DNA from 2 places in the Sedimentibacter sp. B4 genome. Region 1 is predicted to be linked to the other one. Evidence: riboswitches for the same ligand, from Rfam matches in the RefSeq annotation. Region 1 holds a riboswitch; the other holds the start of a gene.

The links. Region 1 has a riboswitch for molybdenum cofactor ahead of BN358_RS02995 (substrate-binding domain-containing protein). Riboswitches for the same ligand answer to the same signal wherever they lie in the genome.
Region 2: it holds a riboswitch for molybdenum cofactor, as region 1 does, so the genes downstream of both, BN358_RS15015 (S-layer homology domain-containing protein) here and BN358_RS02995 (substrate-binding domain-containing protein) in region 1, are expected to answer to the same signal.

What each region holds. Positions count from the first base shown of each region.
Region 1 is NZ_CANG01000014.1:79,416-88,937, forward strand. It holds gene glp (gephyrin-like molybdotransferase Glp) at 1-71, opposite strand, end outside; gene BN358_RS02980 (molybdenum cofactor biosynthesis protein B) at 81-569, opposite strand; gene BN358_RS02985 (ATP-binding cassette domain-containing protein) at 584-1,276, opposite strand; gene BN358_RS02990 (ABC transporter permease) at 1,279-1,947, opposite strand; gene BN358_RS02995 (substrate-binding domain-containing protein) at 1,962-2,849, opposite strand; molybdenum cofactor riboswitch at 2,890-3,006, opposite strand; gene megL (methionine gamma-lyase) at 3,165-4,364, opposite strand; gene BN358_RS28555 (hypothetical protein) at 4,380-4,574, opposite strand; gene BN358_RS03005 (sigma-54-dependent Fis family transcriptional regulator) at 4,492-5,919, opposite strand; gene BN358_RS03010 (HAMP domain-containing sensor histidine kinase) at 6,127-7,500, opposite strand; gene BN358_RS03015 (response regulator transcription factor) at 7,487-8,185, opposite strand; gene BN358_RS03020 (sulfite exporter TauE/SafE family protein) at 8,207-9,522, opposite strand, start outside.
Region 2 is NZ_CANG01000908.1:10,888-20,409, forward strand. It holds gene BN358_RS14980 (HD domain-containing protein) at 13-471, shown strand; gene BN358_RS14985 (macro domain-containing protein) at 497-997, shown strand; gene BN358_RS14990 (hypothetical protein) at 1,229-1,975, opposite strand; gene BN358_RS14995 (ABC transporter substrate-binding protein) at 1,996-3,102, opposite strand; gene BN358_RS15000 (ABC transporter ATP-binding protein) at 3,099-3,935, opposite strand; gene BN358_RS15005 (iron ABC transporter permease) at 3,935-4,942, opposite strand; gene BN358_RS15010 (Ig-like domain-containing protein) at 4,967-5,737, opposite strand; gene BN358_RS15015 (S-layer homology domain-containing protein) at 5,933-6,946, opposite strand; molybdenum cofactor riboswitch at 7,035-7,151, opposite strand; gene BN358_RS22475 (FAD-dependent oxidoreductase) at 7,302-9,522, shown strand, end outside.

The sequences.
Region 1 (9,522 bases):
AGTTCCAGGCTGAAATTTTCATCTATTAACTCTCTTGTATCTTTAATTGTCAAAACATTGAACAAATCCATAGCTGCCTCCTATCTTGCGCATTCTCCCCCGGTGCCGTTTAATATTTCAATTCCGTGAGGAAGGGCCGGAAGAACAAATTCCAGATTTTCAACTGCTCCCCTGGGACTTCCGGGAAGATTTATTATGAGCGTGTTGTCTCTTATTCCTGCTATTGCCCTTGAAAGCATTGCTTTTGGTGTTATAGAAAGAGACATTTGTCTCATGGCTTCGCATATGCCAGGAGTATGCTTTTTTATAACCATCAATGTTGCTTCAGGAGTAACGTCTCTTTTTGAAAAACCAGTTCCTCCGTTTGTGAGAACCAAGTCAAGATTCAGTTCATCACACATGTAAATAAGTTCTTTTGCAATTATATCTATTTCATCGGGTATTACCTTGTAATATTCAACTTTATATTGATCATTTTCAATTTTTTCTCTTATTGCAGGTCCTGTTCCGTCAATTCTTTCACCTTTTGAGCCTTTGTCGCTTATTGTTAAAATACCTGTTCTTATCATGATACCCTCCGTGATCATATGTTTAAAATTTGTTTTACAAGTTTGTTTGCAGGATTGTTAAGCACTTCTTCCCTGCTTCCCATTTCTATTATTCTGCCCTTATCCATAAATATGACATGATTAGCAATTCTTTTTGCCTGATATACGTCGTGTGTGACCAATATTACCGTCCTGTTGTCTCTTGCCATATCCTTGATGAGATTTTCAGCTCTCATGGAACTTTCAATATCCATGGCTGCTGTTGGTTCATCAAGCAGTGTTATTTCAGTTTCCAGCACTGCTGTCCTTAAAAGTGCAATTTTTGCTCTTTCTCCGCCGGACAGCCACCATGACTTCTTGTTAAGCAGATCTTCGATTTCAAAATAATTTTTATATTTATTAAATCTTTTTTCAATTTCTTCCCTGCTAGTTTTTCTGAACTTTAGTCCGCTTACAATGTTCTCATGGGAAGATTTGCTGAAAAGATAAGGGTTTTGAATCTGTATGCATATGGAATTTCTAATTGCTGAATCAAATTTTTTTCCGTCATAAAAAATGTTCCCATGGCTTAATTCATTTAATCCTGCCACGCAGCTTATGAGGGTGCTTTTTCCGCTGCCGTTTGAGCCTAAAATTACATATATTCCTTTTTTGAACTCAATGTTTTCAATGTCCAGGACACGGCTTAAACCATAATCTTTAACTGCATTTTCAATCTTTATATGCACGATTATTCCCTCCTCTGCATCCTGTATAAAATTGAGTTAACCAAAAATGATATTAAAAGAAGCACAAAACCAATCATAACCGCTTCTTCAAAATTTCCCTTGCCTGTTTCAAGGGCAATGTATGTTGTCATAACCCTTGTTTTGTCCTTGATGTTTCCTCCAACCATCATTACGGCTCCAACCTCGGATATGGCTCTTCCGAAGCCTGCAGTAATAACAGAAAAGAGCTTAAACCTGCATTCGCTGATTATTGTAATCAATGTGCTTTTTTTGTCAGCACCCAGCGATAAACATGTTAGCTCAATATTCTTTGCTTCTTCCTGAATTGATGATACCGTGAGTCCGAATATTATGGGAAACACAAGCAGTGACTGCGAAACAATCATGGCTGACGGTGAAAACAACAGCCCAAGGCTTCCAAGAGGACCTTTTCTTGACAGCATCATGTAAACAAGAAGACCTATCAGTACCGGAGGCAGACTCATGAGGGTATTTGCCACCCTCATGATTGTTTTTTTCAATTTGAATTCATGAAGGGCTGCCGCTATGCCTGAGGTCAGTCCAAGAGCAGAAGCAATGAAGGCTGAAGTCAGGGACACTTTCAAAGAAAGTGCTATTACAGGCAGTATGTCATTGTATGTAGTTAAAAATTCTCTCATAAATTCAAACATTATTTCACCTTTTGTTATTTTGCATTTGGTACAAACAATGATTCACCAAATTCTTCCTTGCCGAATCCTGCTATGAGTTCCTGTCCTTCGTCAGAAAGCAAGAAGTCTATGAATTCCTGAACTTCTGCCTCTTTTATAGGATATTTTTCAGGATTTACCATCATAACACCATATTGGTTGTACATTTTGTCGTTCTTTTCTGTTACTATAACAAGACCAAGTTCGTCCTTCATAGAAAGATAAGTTGCCCTGTCTGTAAGAGTGTAGCCCTGCTTTTCATCAGCCATCTGAAGCACTGCTCCCATTCCTGTTCCGGCAGAAACATACCATTCTCCTTCAGGAGTGATGTTAAGTTCTTTCCAGTAACCTTTTTCCTTTGTGTGAGTTCCTGATTCGTCTCCTCTGGAAATAAATGTTGATTTAGTATCAGCCAGTAACTGGAAAGCCTTGATAGGATCATTCGGAGCATTTGCAATAAGTCCTGCAGGATCAGATTCTGGTCCTACAATGATGAAGTCATTGTACATCACATCAAATCTTTCTTTAGCAAAACCTTCAGCAATGAATGCTTCTTCTTGTGCTTTGGCATGTACCAGTACTCCATCTGCATCGCCATTTTTGGCAAGCTCCAGAGCAGCACCTGTTCCCTTAGCCACAACATTTACTGTTATGCCTGTTTTTTCTTTAAAAATTGGCAGCAGATAATCTAAAAGTCCTGAATCCTGTGTGCTTGTAGTAGTAGCCAATATGAATTCTCTAGGTTCAGCTGGCTCTTCTGCAGGTGTTTCCTTTGCCGGTTCTTCCGTCTTAGGTTGTTCTGTCTTAGCACATGCTGTCATTGAAAATATAAGCATCAATGAAAGTAAAAGTGCTAAAATGTTTTTTGCTTTAGTTTTTTTCATAAATAAAAAAACCCCTTTCATATAATAGTATACGAAAAGAGAAATGCATTGGCATTCTCCTTTCCAATGGGAGGCTCATTCGTTTCCAAATAAACCCTGTCGGTTTGCGGCTCATGGCAAAAGCTTTAGATCCGTAAACTCGGAGATAACTCACATATAATTTTAGCTAGAAATACGCCAAATGTCAACTTATATTAAGTTGCTTATTCATCAAAATGACGATTTATTAACATGACAAAAAGGCTCCGGCAGCTGAAAGCCACTCGTGAGCCTATTTTTAATGCTTAATAAAAATTCATTTGTTTAAAAATTTTTTTACAGTAATTTGTCAAGAGCCTGTTTTAAATCATCAATTATATCCCCTGCATCTTCAAGCCCTACAGAAAGTCTGACTAGACCTTCAGAAATTCCGGATGCAGCTCTTTCTTCAGGAGTGTATGGAGAATGTGTCATGGAAGCAGGATGCTGTATTAATGTTTCAGTATCTCCAAGGCTTACAGCAAGCGAACAAAGTTCAACTGAATTCATCAGTATTCTTCCGGCTTCAAGCCCTCCCTTTACTTCAAATGCAATCATTGCTCCCGGCAGTGACATTTGTTTTTTTGCAAGTTCATACTGAGGGAAGCTTTTAAGTCCAGGATAAGCAATTGATACAACAGCAGGATGATCTTCAAGAAACTCTGCAACCTTCTGTGCGTTCTGGCAGTGTTTTTCCATTCTGATTTCAAGAGTCTTCATTCCTCTATTTATAAGGTATGAATCAAATGGGCTTATTACTGAACCTGTCATATCCTTTATTCCAACAAATCTAACCTGGTTTATGAATTCCTGAGTTCCTGCAGCAAAGCCTGCTATTACATCTCCGTGTCCGTTTAAATATTTTGTTGCAGAATGAACAACAACATCTGCACCTAGATCAATAGGTCTTTGAATGTATGGTGTGCAGTATGTGTTGTCAACAACAACCATGCAGCCTTCTTTTTCATGAGCAATTTTTGAAATTTCCTCTATGTCTGATATGAGCATGTTTGGATTTGCAGGACTTTCCAGATATACCACCTTTGTGTTTTCTTTCATTGCTTTTCTTACATTTTCAGGATCAGAAGTATCTACAAATGTTACTTCAATTCCAAATTTAGGAAGACCGTGATTTAAAAATGCAAATGTGCAGCCGTACAGTGTCTTAGCTGCTACTATGTGATCTCCGCCCTTTACTATAGCCCAGATTACAGAAGTTATGGCTCCCATGCCTGAACCCATGGCAACAGCAGCCTCTGCATTTTCAAGACTTGCCAGTTTGTCTTCAACCTGTGAGCTTGTTGGATTGCCAAGACGAGTATAAATATATCCGTCTTCTTCCAAAGCAAATCTTCTTCCTCCCTGCTCTGCTGAGTCAAATATAAAGGTTGATGTCTGATAAATAGGTGTAGCCAATGCTCCGTATTCATTTTTCCTGTAGCCTGCATGCACAGCTCTTGTAGAAAATTTCATCTTGCTTAACTTTTCCTTATTCATTTGAATCCTCCTAATTTATAAATTATTTCTATCGATATTGTATTTCTTCATCCTGTTGATTAATAACGTATGTGTTACTTCAAGGTTTTTAGCTGCTTCTCTGATGCTTTTGTTCATTTTAAGACTTTCAGTTATTTTTTCTTTTTTCAAGACTTTCAATGCAGTCCTTAAGAGATGTACCTGATGTTTCTTCTTCCGGAACAATGTCATAGTTCAGCATTATGTCCTTTGAAGTAATTTCTTCTGAAGTTGAAAGTGCAGCAGCTCTTTCAAGAACATTTTGAAATTCTCTTACATTTCCGGGCCAATTGTAATTTAAAAGCTTCCTCATGGCATTCTGCTCAATTCCTTTTATGTATTTATGGTACCTTCTTGAATGGATTCCTGCAAAATGCTCAAATAAAATGGGCAAATCTTCTTTTCTTTCCCTGAGAGGAGGAATATTTATGTTGAAAATATTTATCCTGAACAAGAGATCAAGCCTGAATTCCTTGTTCTTAACCATGTGATCGATATTTTGATTTGTTGCTGAAATCAGCCTTACGTCAAAATTAACTTCGTTTGCTCCTCCAACCCTTCGTACCTTTTTTTCCTGGAGAACCCGTAAAAGCTTTGCCTGAAGGTGCGGTGCCATGTCGCCTATTTCATCGAGGAATACTGTTCCTCCACCGGCAATTTCAAATATTCCTGCCTTGCCTTCCTTTCTGCCTCCGGTGAATGTTCCTCCTTCATATCCAAACAGCTCGCTTTCCAAAAGCTGATCTGGTATGGCTGCACAGTTGATGGCAATAAAAGGTTTTGATTTTCTTCTGCTTTCATTGTGAATAGCTCTGGCAAAAAGTTCTTTTCCTGTACCGCTTTCTCCGGTTATTAAGACCGGCGAGTCAGATTTAGAATAAAGTTTACCTTGGTTAATTACTTGGAGCATCTTGTTGCTTTCAGCAACTATGTCGTCAAATGTTATGGGATTGTCATATCTGCTGAAACTTGTGTTGTCCATTTCATAAAAAGAGATAAGATAACTGCTTAAAACGTTTTCTTCATTGATGATTGGCTGCAAATTAACTTGATATAACTGAGTTCCTATTTCCATGGTGTCCTTTGCCATAACGTTCTTTCCCTTTTTATTAAAGAAAGAAATGAGTTTGTCATAATCCATGTACTTGCGTATATTTACTCCTGTTATGTCCTTGCCTGCTGTCATAAAAATTTTTTCAGCAGCGTAATCGTTTACATACTTAATGTCTCCTGTCCTGCTCAGCAGTGTCACTCCGTGTGGTATTACATCAAGAACTTTTTTTAACTCAGTGTTTTTTTCCTCGAAAGGAAACAGTTCAATTTCCTCTAGACTGTCCCATCCCTTTAAAATGTTGAGCTCATTCTTAATTTTTTCCCATACATCATCTTCTACAGGCATGAGTTTTATGTATGCCACATAAGCATACACTTCCATCCAAATTAAGCCAACATCATATTTGTGAAGAACGCTTAATGCTTCATATGTCAAATGCGGCCTGTCTTCAGAAGCTGTAAGTTTTATTTTTTTAGTTTCCATAATGTCTCCTATCTTAATATAGCATATATCGTGCCAACCATTTCATGTTCAAAATTCAATACAATTCATAGCAAAAATTAAAAAAACCATTTAATAATGGAACAATATCATTCCAGAATTAAATAGTTTTGGAATATTAACCTTTGTTATGGTTTGATATTGTACCTTATGGCACAATCTTAAACCATATTTTTCAATTTATCAATATTATTCTTCTTTGTCATCAAAAATAACTGTGAACAACGTTCCTTTGTTTTCATTGCTCATAACTTCAATGGAAGCTGTATGAAGATCAAGAATGTTTTTTACAATTGTAAGCCCTACTCCGTTGCCTTCTATTTTGTGCCTGCTTTTATCAGCCCTGTAAAATCTCTCAAAAATATACGGAATGTCCTCCCTTGAAATTCCCATTCCGTTGTCTTTAACTTCAACATATATTTTTTTGTTCCTGCTGTATAGATTTATAGAAACTTCTCCCATGCTTCCAGTAAACTTTATGGCATTGTGGATGAGATTGAAGAATACCTGCTTTAAATTGTCTTCATCTCCTGATACAATGTAGCTTTTTTCATTTTCCTTTGAAAAAGAAAGAGTTATATTTTTGCTGTCAGCTTCCATAATTAGTTCACTTACTAAATTTTCAAGCAGTTGGTCAAGTTTAAGTGCATGAAAACTTAGTTTCATGCTTTCTGCTTCAAAATCCTTCAACAAGTCAAGGTTGTTCAAGAGTTTTCCAAACCTTACTATTTCATCATTTAATCCGGAGAGTCTTTCTGAAGTTACAGGGAACACTCCATCAATCATAGCTTCAAGATTGTTCTGCAAGACGTTTAAAGGAGTTCGTATCTCATGGGAAATATCAGAAACCAGACGTTTTCTCAGCATATCCTGTTTGTTCAGCTTTTCAGCCAGAATGTTGACGCTGCTTCTTAAGTCTTCAATTTCTTTCACATCGCTGGTGCTATTTGTCTTGGCTTCAAATTCACCCTTTGATAATTTTACGGACATGCTTGCTACTTCCTTGATTGGAGCAGAAAACTGCTTTGAAAAATACAAACTTAGTATTGTTATTATAATGACTGTCATAGCTCCGCTTGCAACAATGCTTTTATTGATTGATGCTTTGAACTGAATATCCTCTTCTGTCATCAGCAAAGGCGAGTATTGTCCCACTTCAACATATCCCACAACTTCATTTTTATAATGGAGTTCGAATTTTTTAGTTGTGTATACTCCCAGGTCCTGAACCATCATTTGTCCCAGGTTTACTTTATTCCTTATATCATTGGGATTCATTCCCCATATTGCCTTGTTGTCTTTGTCGTACAGCGTCAGGTTGTAATTGCTCATGTAGGCGTTGTGCATTAGCTCTATGCCTGTATTTTCGGACCATTGGCCCTCTTTTTCGTATTCTTCCTCCAGGTACGTTGTGATTGTTTCATACCTTTTGTTTTGAACTTCCAGCATGTATTCCTCAAAAATGCTGTTCATGGTTAAATTAACAAAAATCATAATAAGAAGTATTGCTGCTGCTGATGAAACAGTAAGCAATACTCCTATTTTTCTCCTAATTGAATGCATTTTGATCACCGCCGAATTTATAACCTGCCTTTGTGACAGTAATTATATACTTGGGATTTTTTGTGTCTTCCTCTATTTTCTTTCTTATGTTCTTAATGTGCACATCAACAGTTCTGTCATATCCGTCAAAATCATAGCCAAAAATTTTATCTATGAGCTGTTCCCTTGACATAACCTTTCCCTTGCTTACAGCCAGAGTGTACAAAATGTCAAATTCGTTAGGTGTGAGTGAAACTTCTGTTCCTTTTAACATTACTGTACGTTTTTCATAATTTATTGATAAGTTTTTATCGTCATAAACAGCTTCAGATGTTCCAGTGTCCTTGTGAAGTCTTCTGAACAGCGAATTGACCCTGGCAGTAAGTTCCCTTGGGCTGAAGGGTTTAACAAGGTACTCGTCAGCACCTATGTTTAAGCCTTCGATTTTGTTGTCCAGTGTTCCCTTTGCCGTTAGCATGAAAATGTGCACGTCAGACTCCAGTCGTATTATTTTGCACACTTCTTCCCCACTCATGTCGGGAAGCATAAGGTCAAGAATAATCAGTTCTATTTTGTTTTTTCTGGCAATGTCTATACCGTCAATACCTTTTGCTGTCCAAAACACTTTGTAGCCTTCCCTTTCCAGGTATGCTCTTATTACATCAGCTACTCTTTCATCATCTTCAATTATTAAAATGCTGTTCATTTTCTCTCCATATAAATTATTTTACTGCAGAATCATGCTGCTTCTTATTTCTTCAAGATCTGCACTCTCAAGATCCTCAACTGTCTTAATTACACCAAGTACGGCTCCGTCTTTTATTATACCATAAATTCCGTCTTCACCAGATGTAAACTTAACCTTGCCTGAACCAGATGTTCCATCAAATGAAGCAACTGTTTCGCCAGTACTTCCATCAACCACTAAAAACTCTCCAACCTTATCGTCAAATTCATCCAGATTAAATTCAGTCTCTATTGTTTCATTGCTTTTCACAACCGAAATAAGTGGTTTTAGTTCATAACCAATGCCTTCAATTTTAAGGCTGTTTTCTTCAGATTTTCCTATGAGCATTTCCGTTGGCACCTTTGTTATATCATCTCCGTAGATACTCTCTTTGCTTACATCTACCTGCTCTTCTTCATTCAGTGGACGCTTGCAGCAGTCAGGAGAAACTGCAGGTGGTGGAAGAGATGGATCTTCAACTGTTGTATCAACTGTATCAAGCTTATCCACAACCCTTATTACTCCACCTATCATTCCCATCCAGCAGCTGAAGCTGATATCCTTATCTGATGGAGTGAATTCTATGATGTTTTCACCGCTTTTGACAACTTTTTGCAAATCCATGGAAGGAACTATTATGGCATTGTTGCATGTGTTTAATTCCTTGCCGTCAATAATCCATTTTACAGGTATTCCCTTTTGCACATAAAATGCATTTGGAACAAATCCTTTGTTGTTTACCGTCATCCTTATTACCTGTACACCATCTTCCATGACAGCCTTGGCAACATTTGGATTTGTGTTTTCGCCGGATGATTCTACTTTATCAAAGGCAAATACATTTGCCGGAGAAATTCCAATTATGGCAAATCCTCTGTTTCCCATAATCAGTCCGAGAACAATTACAAGAACTCCGCTAATTTTTAGAAGCCTCTTTGTGTATCCCTTGCTCAGAAGTCCTGACAAACCTCCAAATGCAAGCATCAATGGAACTGTACCCAAAGAAAATGCAAACATTGCCAAAGCTCCCTTTACAGGGCTTGATGTACCCAGTGCAAATATCTGCATAGTCTGCAGCGGTCCACATGGCATGAGTCCGTTAAGCAATCCCACAACAAATGGAGATGAATGCTTACTTTTTATCTTACAAAAAGATTTTGGCATGTGCAACTGAAATTTTCTAAACATTCCAAAACCTGCCATATTAAATCCCATCATAATCATAAATACCCCTGCAATTATCTGCACAGCTGCTTTAGATTTTATTGAAAGAGAAAAAGCTGAACCTGCTGCTCCTATTATAGCTCCAAGAATTG
Region 2 (9,522 bases), on a different contig from region 1:
ATAATGAAAAAGATGATTGAATATTTTGAAAAAGACGCAGTAAGAATCAACCACGCACTGAAGGTGTATGCCTATGCCAAAAGCATAGGAGAACTTGAGAAAATTTCAAAGGAAGAACAGGAAGTTCTTGAAATTTCATCAATTTTGCACGACATTGGAATAAAGGAAAGCGAAAGAAAATATTCTTCTTCGGCAGGAATTTACCAGGAAATTGAAGGACCACCTGCTGCAAGGGAAATCATGGCTAAATTCAATTTAAGCGAAGACATAAAAGAAAGAATTGAGTTTTTAATAGGCAATCACCATACATACAGCAAAATAGACGGAATTGATTTTCAAATACTTGTGGAAGCAGATTTTCTGGTAAACATTTTTGAAGAAAATATACAAAAAGAACAGATAGAGATAATTGAGCAAAAGTATTTCAGGACAAAGACGGGTAAAAGTTTTTTAAACAACATATACCAGTAATGCTATAAGCATAAGGGGGGAACACATGCCATTTGAAATTATCAGAAGTGATATTACTAAAATGAATGTTGATGTTATAGTAAATGCAGCTAACACAAGGCTTAAAATGGGCGGTGGTGTATGCGGCGCAATTTTTAATGCTGCTGGAATGGAAGAACTGCAAAAGGAATGCGACTCCATAGGCGGCTGTGATGTTGGTGAAGCTGTTATTACAAAAGGACATGCACTTCCTGCAAAATATATTATCCATACAGTGGGCCCCATATGGCAAGGTGGAAACTTCAGCGAAGAAAAGCATTTAAGAGACTGTTATTTAAATTCTCTTAATCTTGCAAAGGAGCATAATCTCCAATCCATTGCTTTTCCTCTGATTTCATCGGGCATTTATGGTTATCCAAAGGACAAGGCATTAAATGTTGCCATGGCAGCAATCCAGGAATTTCTCCTTGAAAATGACATGACTGTCTACCTTGCGGTGTTTGACAAAAAAGCCCTTGATTTAAGCGAAAAGTTGTCAAGTCAATAAAATGTTATCCTCTTATTAACAAATGAATGGTAAAAATGAAAATACATTCAGGAAAATCAAGGACATGATTGAGCTAAAGAAGTCAAAATACGCATGGGACTTCATATTCCTTGGTGCCAACATAGATGCGGCTGAAACTGCTCTAAACCTTGGAATTGATGAAGAACGTGCAGCAAATTGAAGGACAATGTTATGGATAAAAATCAAACGGACGAGTAGTCCGCTTGATTTTTAATATTTTTTAAGCTGTTCCTTTATGCATGTGTTCCATGAGGCTGCACCTGTTTGTTCTTCTTTTGCTGAATACACAAGCAGTACCTTGCTGTAATCAAGAAAAACTGCCTTTACCTTTTCTCCGAGATTTATGTTTTCACTTTCTCCAAGAACTTGTCCATCTATGCTCTGAACCTTGTCTATGTCAGAATTTTCTAGTATTTGTTTAACAGTCAGCGTATTTCCCGGAATAGGAAATTTCATTTTTCCTTTAATACGCCCGTCATTGCCGGTGAGGCGCAGACCTACTCCTGCCAGCGCACCTATTATGCCGCCGCCTGTTCCTCCATGCTCGGAAAGATGAATGCCGAGTTCATGGGCAGTCTTGTAAGCAATTTGTTTGTTAAGAATTTCTTTTTTTGCTTTTCTTCCGTAATTCATGAGGATTTCTTTGTCTTTAATCTTATCATATTCTGCAATGCAAAGTCCTGGGTCTGAACCCTCTGCAGTTTCGGTTTCAAGAAAATTCACAGCAAAGTTTTTCAAATCTTCGAATATTTCATTGGTATGGTCTATTACAAAGCACATGGCACTGTTGTGTGACGTGTAAGGTATGTCAGGATGAAAATACAGCTGGTGTCTTGTAATGTACGTGCACCTGCCCCAGCCTTTCTCTTCGATTTTTTCGATCATTATGCTGGCAAGTTCTCCTGTTCCTCTTGTTTCCAAATTATCCGTGTCGTCGATGCATACAAAAGTTTTCATATAATTCTCCCTTCATTGAACTAATTAGTTCTCAATTCTCTCATATCTTTTCCGTTTAATATTTGCGTCACTTCATCAGAGCTTAATTCAATATTGAAAAAGTCTCGATAATAGACCTGTGTAACTTTTTTCATATCAATATGTTCAAAGTACTGAGGGTACAAGAGATTTGATGTCCACAGGATGGCCAGAGGTGTTTCAATTGAGCCCGGATGACCCCAGCGCGATACTCCGTTAGGTATCTGATATACATCCTTATTCTTTACCGCTCTGAGTGAAGACCACTGGTCGTTGGTTAAAATGTACTCTGGTACGCCGGATTCATTTGCTATGATTATATCCGGATTCCAAACATAGATTTGTTCCAGTGTGGCGTATGTCTTGTCACCTGAAATTTCAAGCTCACCACTGGTGGATACGTTAATGGCTCCCGTAATTTCCATCCAGTCGTCCTGAAAGCTTCCAGCAGCGTCGGTTCTCACTGCTTCGTTTACAGAATGATAAACGGACACCCTTTCTTCTTCAGGTATTGAAGAAGTGATTTTTTGTGTGCTGTCGATTACATTGTTGTAGTAATCAATATATTTCTGAGCTCTTTCGCCTTCGCCGAGAACCATGCCCATAATTGAAATTGTTTCAAGCTGTTCTTTCATTGTAAAGTAATCAATGACAACATAGGGAATGTGCAGGTTGTCAAGCTTTTCTGTCACACTTTTATTAAGAGCGGTGTCAGTTTTCAGAAAAACCACATCCGGATCGCATGCAAGAAGTTCTTCTATGTTTATTGTTCCTGTGCTGAATGGTACAGGAAGATCTTTTATGTGAGGATACATCTGTGTCAGGACCTTGTCTCTTTTCAAGCCGTCAACAACTGCCACAATATCATCGCCTCTTCCCAAAAGCGCTGCAACGTGTCCGGTGTAGGCGTAACCGCATGCTATTTTTTTAACTGGTGATTGGATTTCAACCTTCCTGTCAAAGCAGTCAACAACAGTGATGGTGCTTGTTTCCTCTGCCTGTGTCTGAACTGGTGCTTCAGTTTTTGCCTGTTCCTTTGAAGAACATCCCTGAAGCAAAGCAAAAGACAAAATAAATACAGCCATGCTGATTTTCAGTCTTAGTTTCATTTTATTCCTCCTTGATTTTCTTTTATTAAGGATATGGGAACAACCTGCCTGATCGAAGTCATTTCATCAAGTCTGAAATCAAGAACCTTGGAGTTTATGTTGTATGTGGTTACAATGTTTTGTTCATTCAGCACATCGTATGGTTTTCCCGTTTCTTCGAAAATTCCGTTATTCATAAGAACAACTGTGGTTGGAGCATGATTTGTTTCAAAATAATAAGCATGGTTTGGAAAGTGAGTTGCCATCAGTATGGAAATGTTGTGCTTCTTCACCAGATCTGCCACGGTTTCCAACACAACAAGCTCATTTTTAAAGTCCAGATGTGAAGTGGGCTCATCCATTACTATTATTTCCGGCTGCTGGGCAAGAGCCCGGGCAATCATAACAAGCTGGCACTGTCCGCCGCTGATTTGAGTGTAGGGAACATCTGCCAGTTCTGATATTCCCACTTTTTCCAAAGCATCCATTGCAATTTTTTTGTCTTCTTCAGAAGGAGAAGTAAAAATCGAAGTTTTATGAGCCCTTCCCATCAAGACTATTTCCTTGACCTTGTATGGAAATGAGCGTTCATGAGTTTGAGGAACGTAAGCCATTTTTTCAGCCAGCTTGTTTTCTCTTAATTCTCTTAAGTTCGTATCTCCAATCAATACATTGCCTTCATTTAATTTTAAAATTCCAAGCACGCAGTCCAAAAGAGTTGTTTTACCGCAGCCGTTAGGCCCAAGAACGCAGAATACTTCGCCTTTTCGGATTTTGAAACTGATATTGTTAAATACTTTTTTGCTGCCGTAACTGAAGGAAGCATTGCTGACCTGTACTGTACATTTATCCATTACCATGAACCTCCCTTGGTCTTTTTCAAAAGATATATGAAAAACGGCCCTCCAACCAATGATGTAAGAATTCCTATGGGAATTTCACCGCTGATCAGAGTTCTTGAAATGTTGTCTATTATTATCAAAAATGAAGCACCCAAAGCACAGCTTACTGGTATGAGCGAGTTGTTGTCATTTCCCACAATCATGCGTCCTACATGAGGAATTATCAGTCCTACCCAGCCTATGTTTCCGCTTACACAAACGGCTCCGGCAGTTGAAAGTGTGGCAAAAATAATTGCTGCAAGTTTGTTGATACTTGAGCTAATGCCCAATGTATGAGCTTCCCTGTCTCCCATGGACAAGACGTTGATTCTCCAGCGCATGAGTATGAGTCCGGCTATTCCAAAAATCATCGGAGGAGCTCCAATCAAAATGTCCTGTGCACTAGCTGAAGCAAAACTTCCCATGAGCCAGAACGTGATGGCAGGAAGTTCGTTCAATGGGTCTGCCATGTATTTTACCAGCGATATGAGGGCAGAAAAAATTGATGAAACAACAGTTCCTCCCAAAACAAGCATTATTGTTGGAGTTGTGTTGTAAATTCTTCCGATGGTATAACTTAAAAATACAGCAATTCCTCCGAACATCAATGCAAATATGTATACAAACGGAGAAGACCGTGCAAAAAGTAATATTGCCAATGCTGCTCCAAAACCTGAGCCTGAACTCACCCCGAGCATCCCTGAATTAACAAGAGGGTTGTGAAACAATCCCTGAAAAGCAGCTCCGCTTACAGCAAGAGAAGCTCCTGCAAGTGCAGAAAGCAAGGCTCTCGGCATCCTTATGTTCCATATAATTGTGGCGTATGTGTCATTAAAGGAAGAAGATGCTGCAAAGGGGTAGGCTAATATTCCCGGTATTTCTTTTAGTGGAATGGGATACCTGCCGTTAAAAAGAGTCAGGAATATCAATACAAACGGTGACATGAAAATTAATATATAAATGAATTTGTTTTTCTTCATGATTATCTCTTTTTGATTTTTTTGTTAAACAATAAATGCTGAAGCAGCAAGCATAAGGACAATGAGTGCAAAAATCAATCCGAAATTTTTTAGTTCTTCAGTAGCTTCATTTTCTTTCGTTGATGAGTTTTCCTCACTAGATTGATTGTCATCTTCCGGAGCATTTGCTTCTAAAACTTCTTCCGTGATGGATTCTTCCAATGCAGCATCTTCTTTCGCCGGAGATTCTTCAGCCTTTACTTCTGCTGTACTTTCTTCTGTTGCTTCAGTTTGCTGTGGTGTAGTTGAAACTTCTTCGGTCGCTTTAACAGGCTGCTCTGTATTTTTTGTTTCAGGAACTTCCTGAGCAACTGATGATATTGTTGAAAAGGAAACATAGACTGTTTCCCCAAGTTTACTTCCATTTTTAGCAAGCATGTCAGGAGATATTTCCACAGTGTAAGTGGTGTTTTCTTTTAAGTTATCAACGGGATCAATATATAATTCTCTTTTTTTGTCTGGTTCTACTTGGTCATCTGGAAAAATAAGTTCAGATGGAACCACTTGTCCATGTTCATCTTTAAGGATGATGCATTTTAAATTGTTTTCCTTAACAGTTAAATTCACAACATTTTTATTGAATATAAGCTTTATGTTTGAATCAGGCTCAACATCCACAGCTGAATTTTGCGGAATGGAATCCTCAAGACAGAATTCAACTTTCTTTCCTTCATCAGCATTTATGGTTTCTGCACCTGCAGTTACACAGGAAGCCATAATCATTGCCATCAATAAAGGTAATAACTTTATTTTCATAATTTTCTCCTGTAATGTACGCAAAATGTAATGCAAAAAATATAAAAAAACATATTAGTTTTAATCTGAGGGCAGACGAGACCATGTTGCAAGGAGACGCGACTTCCGTACAACATCCTTGTGAATTATCCGGGGAGGATATCTTTGTCTAAAAGGCTGCCCTCAATATAACAAAATATGTTTTGTTACCAATAATTATTTAACGGTAAAACTGATTGTTTTTTCTTCTCCAAAAGTATTTCCGTTGTTTGCTTTAAGATCAGTACCTATTACTATGTTGACAGTCTTTCCTGACTTAAGTGCTGCAGTCGGTTTTATGAATATGAAAGATTTTTCTGCATCTGAGTTTTCAATGCGGAAAACTTCACTTGATATGATTTGTCCCTTGTTGTCCTTAAGGCTTATTTGTGTCTGGTTGTTTTCCCAGTATTCACGAACTACACCGCGGTCAAAGACAAGCTTGATAATAATCTCATCACTTGGATTTCCTTCTTCAAACGTTCCTGTTTCAACTGACTGATTGTTTTCAATTGTTACGAAGGAAGCTCCCAAAAAGTTCAAGGGAGCAACTCCGTTTCCTTTTTCCTCAGTTGCTGTAGGCGCTTCAACAGCTGGTTCAGGACTGTTTTTTGTTTTTTCAAGCATAGTCACTGCATCAGAACCTGTCATATATTCAAATGGTTTAATTTTATTTTTGCCTTCCAGAAATCCTTCACTTACAAACGCTTCAATTTCTTTTTCAGCCCAGGACGGAACTTCCCCTGCATCTTTGAAAAGAAGCATTTTTTCAGGCTGCTTTGTGGTGTCAAAATTCATGATTCTTGAAATCATTATGTAAGCTTCAACGTTTGTAACTTGTTTTTCAGGATCAAACATGTTATTATCTCTTCCAAGAACATATCCTGCGCCGAATGCCTTTGAAATTTCTTTGTAGTATGAAGATTCAGGTTTAACATCCTTGAAGCTGATTTCCTTTTGTTCTTTAAAATCAAAATATGAATTGATTAAAGCAACAAGTTCGCCTCGAGTAAGGTTCGAATCCGGATTAAATATTTCACCTTCATGAATTTTTCCCCAACCCTTGTCCATCCAGTTTAACTGGGTATTTTCAGCTGAAGTTATTTCCTCTGCAAAACCCGGAAAAGTGAAAACAAACATCATGATAAGTATTGCTGATAAACTGATAAATGATAATTTTGCCCTATTCATTTCATCCTCCTGTTGTCTTAAAAATTCGGGCATAAAAAAACATCTTTCCCGGGAAAGATGCAATTGTAGATTTAATAGTACAAAAATTACGCCTGCAATTAATTCTACTTTCCAACGGGAGGCATAGACGTTTCCAGCTATACCCTAACGAATTGCATCCATGGCTTGCGCTTTAGGAAAATCAATTTCGTAAAATTAAAGACAAATATTTAATTAACAATATAGTAACATTTATTTGTGAATATGTAAACAATAATTTTAATAACTTCGCAATTATCAAAAAATAATTTCATTAAAGGTTTATTATTTTAAATGCAAGGTATAAATATAGTAAGGCATCAAAAGGGGTGATTTAATGAAAAAAATCGTTCGAGGAGTAGTTATCTTTGCAATTACTATAGCTTTTGCTTTTCTTTTATATTCCATATATGAAATTTATCTGAAGGAACAAATAGAAGATACGGGAGAGGTTGTGGAGTCTGATGATCAGGAACCACAGACTCAAATTGACATGGTCATTGATTACTTTCCTGTTTTGAAGGATACAAAGTATACTTACATTACAGCAGAAAATGATGAAGTTTATGAAATGACCATAGATTATACAAGTGAAGACATGATGCAGTTAAGAACAAAATATGCTGATGAAGTGAATATTTCAGTAATTCAGGTTTTAGACAATAAGGCCGTGCTGAAATTATCACAGGAAGAAAGTTATTTCAGAAAAAATCTCATGACCTATCCAGGTAATATGGAAATTCTTATGATGGGTCCACTTGAAGAAGGAAGACATTGGTCTGTAAACGGAGGAGGCGTCAGAACAATTACTTCAACAACTGCAATGGTTTCTACTCCAATCGAGATGTACAATGCAGTAGAGGTTACGACTGTATGGGATAATAAAAAGACTGTTGATTATTACGCCAAGGGTGTGGGGCTTGTGAAATCTATTGTTATAAGCGAGGAAGCTTTATCTGATTTTAAAGATAATGCAAAAATAACTCAAAAGACTTATTACTTAAGTGAAATTAAAAGGAACTTCAAACTGACTGAAGAAATCAATTTTTATTTTCCTGACCTAAAAGATATGAAAATAAGAAATGTATCAGAAAATATAGAATTCAGTACAAATGATATAACAGAGGAAGTGTTTACTTCTGCCTACTATGATGTTGTTATCGGTAATGTGAGGGTGCTTCCAAAAAACAGCCGCATTAACAAGCTTGACATGGGTATGGACAGTACACTTCACATTGACTTAAGCAGGGAATTTCTCAGCGGCATGAATGTTGAGGCCATGCATGAAGGAATGGTTCTTCAGAGCATAACAAATACTTTTGGGAGATTTTTCGGGACGGACCAGGTACGGTTCACTGTTGACAACGAGGATTACAAGTCTTCAAACATAAAGCTTAGGCAGAAGCCAATGAAGGTTGACTTTGTAAGGTATCCTCTTTTTTATGATGTTGTTGTTTACGGAGGAACAGCTTCGGGGATAATGGCAGCAGTTTCTGCTTCAAGAGAAGGAAAGGATGTTGCTCTCATAGAACAGACATCTCACTTAGGCGGCATGGTTTCCGGGGGCTTAAGCTACACGGATCACGGAAACATAAAAGTAATAGGAGGAATGACAAAAGAATTTTTTGAATTGGCAGGAAGGCATTACAGTAAAAAAATAAGCTGGTTTTACGAACCACATGTTGCAGAACTGATTTTCAAAAAAATGCTGCAAGAAGAAAACATTCATGTTTATTTTAACAGTCTTCTAAAGGAAAAAGGAGGCGTGAAAAAAGACGGCTCTTCCTTAATAAGCATTGAAATGCTGGATGGTTTATTATTTTATGCTCAGAATTTCATCGACAGCACCTATGAAGGCGATCTCATGGCAAAATCAAGTGTATCATACACAGTGGGCAGGGAAAGCAATGATGTTTACCTGGAAAGTTTTGCAGGGGTTCTTCCTCCTCTTGGGAGAAATAATTTTTATTATAACCTAAAGGCTTTTGATAAAAATGAAACTTTATATGAAGAAATTTCCACCAGGCTTCCGGGTCCAGCGGGGAGCGGTGATGAGTTGGTGCAATCATACAATTACAGATTGTGCCTAACAAACAATCCAAACAACCAAGTTCCATTTTCAAAGCCTGAAAACTACAGAAGGGAAAGATATCTACTCGTTGCAGCCTGGCTTAACTTCTTAAAGGAAAGTGAAGGAAGAAGCATAAAATTTTCAGATATTATATTTTTCGGACCATTGCCTAACAACAAGTATGACATTAATAATTCAGGACCATTTTCCACAGATTACATAGGAGGAAGCTACCTGTACCCTGAAGCTGATTACCAGCAAAGAGAAACAATAAAAAAAGAACACAGGGAGTATATTCAAGGACTGTTGTATTTTGCTGCAAATGATGAAGCTGTACCGGCAGAACTTAGAGTTGATGCTAAGAAGTGGGGGTATGCAGGGGATGAATTTGTTGACAATGATTACTGGCCGTACCAGCTTTACATAAGAGAAGCAAGGCGGATGGTGGGCGATTTTGTTATGACGGAAAAAGATGTTCGCCGTGAAA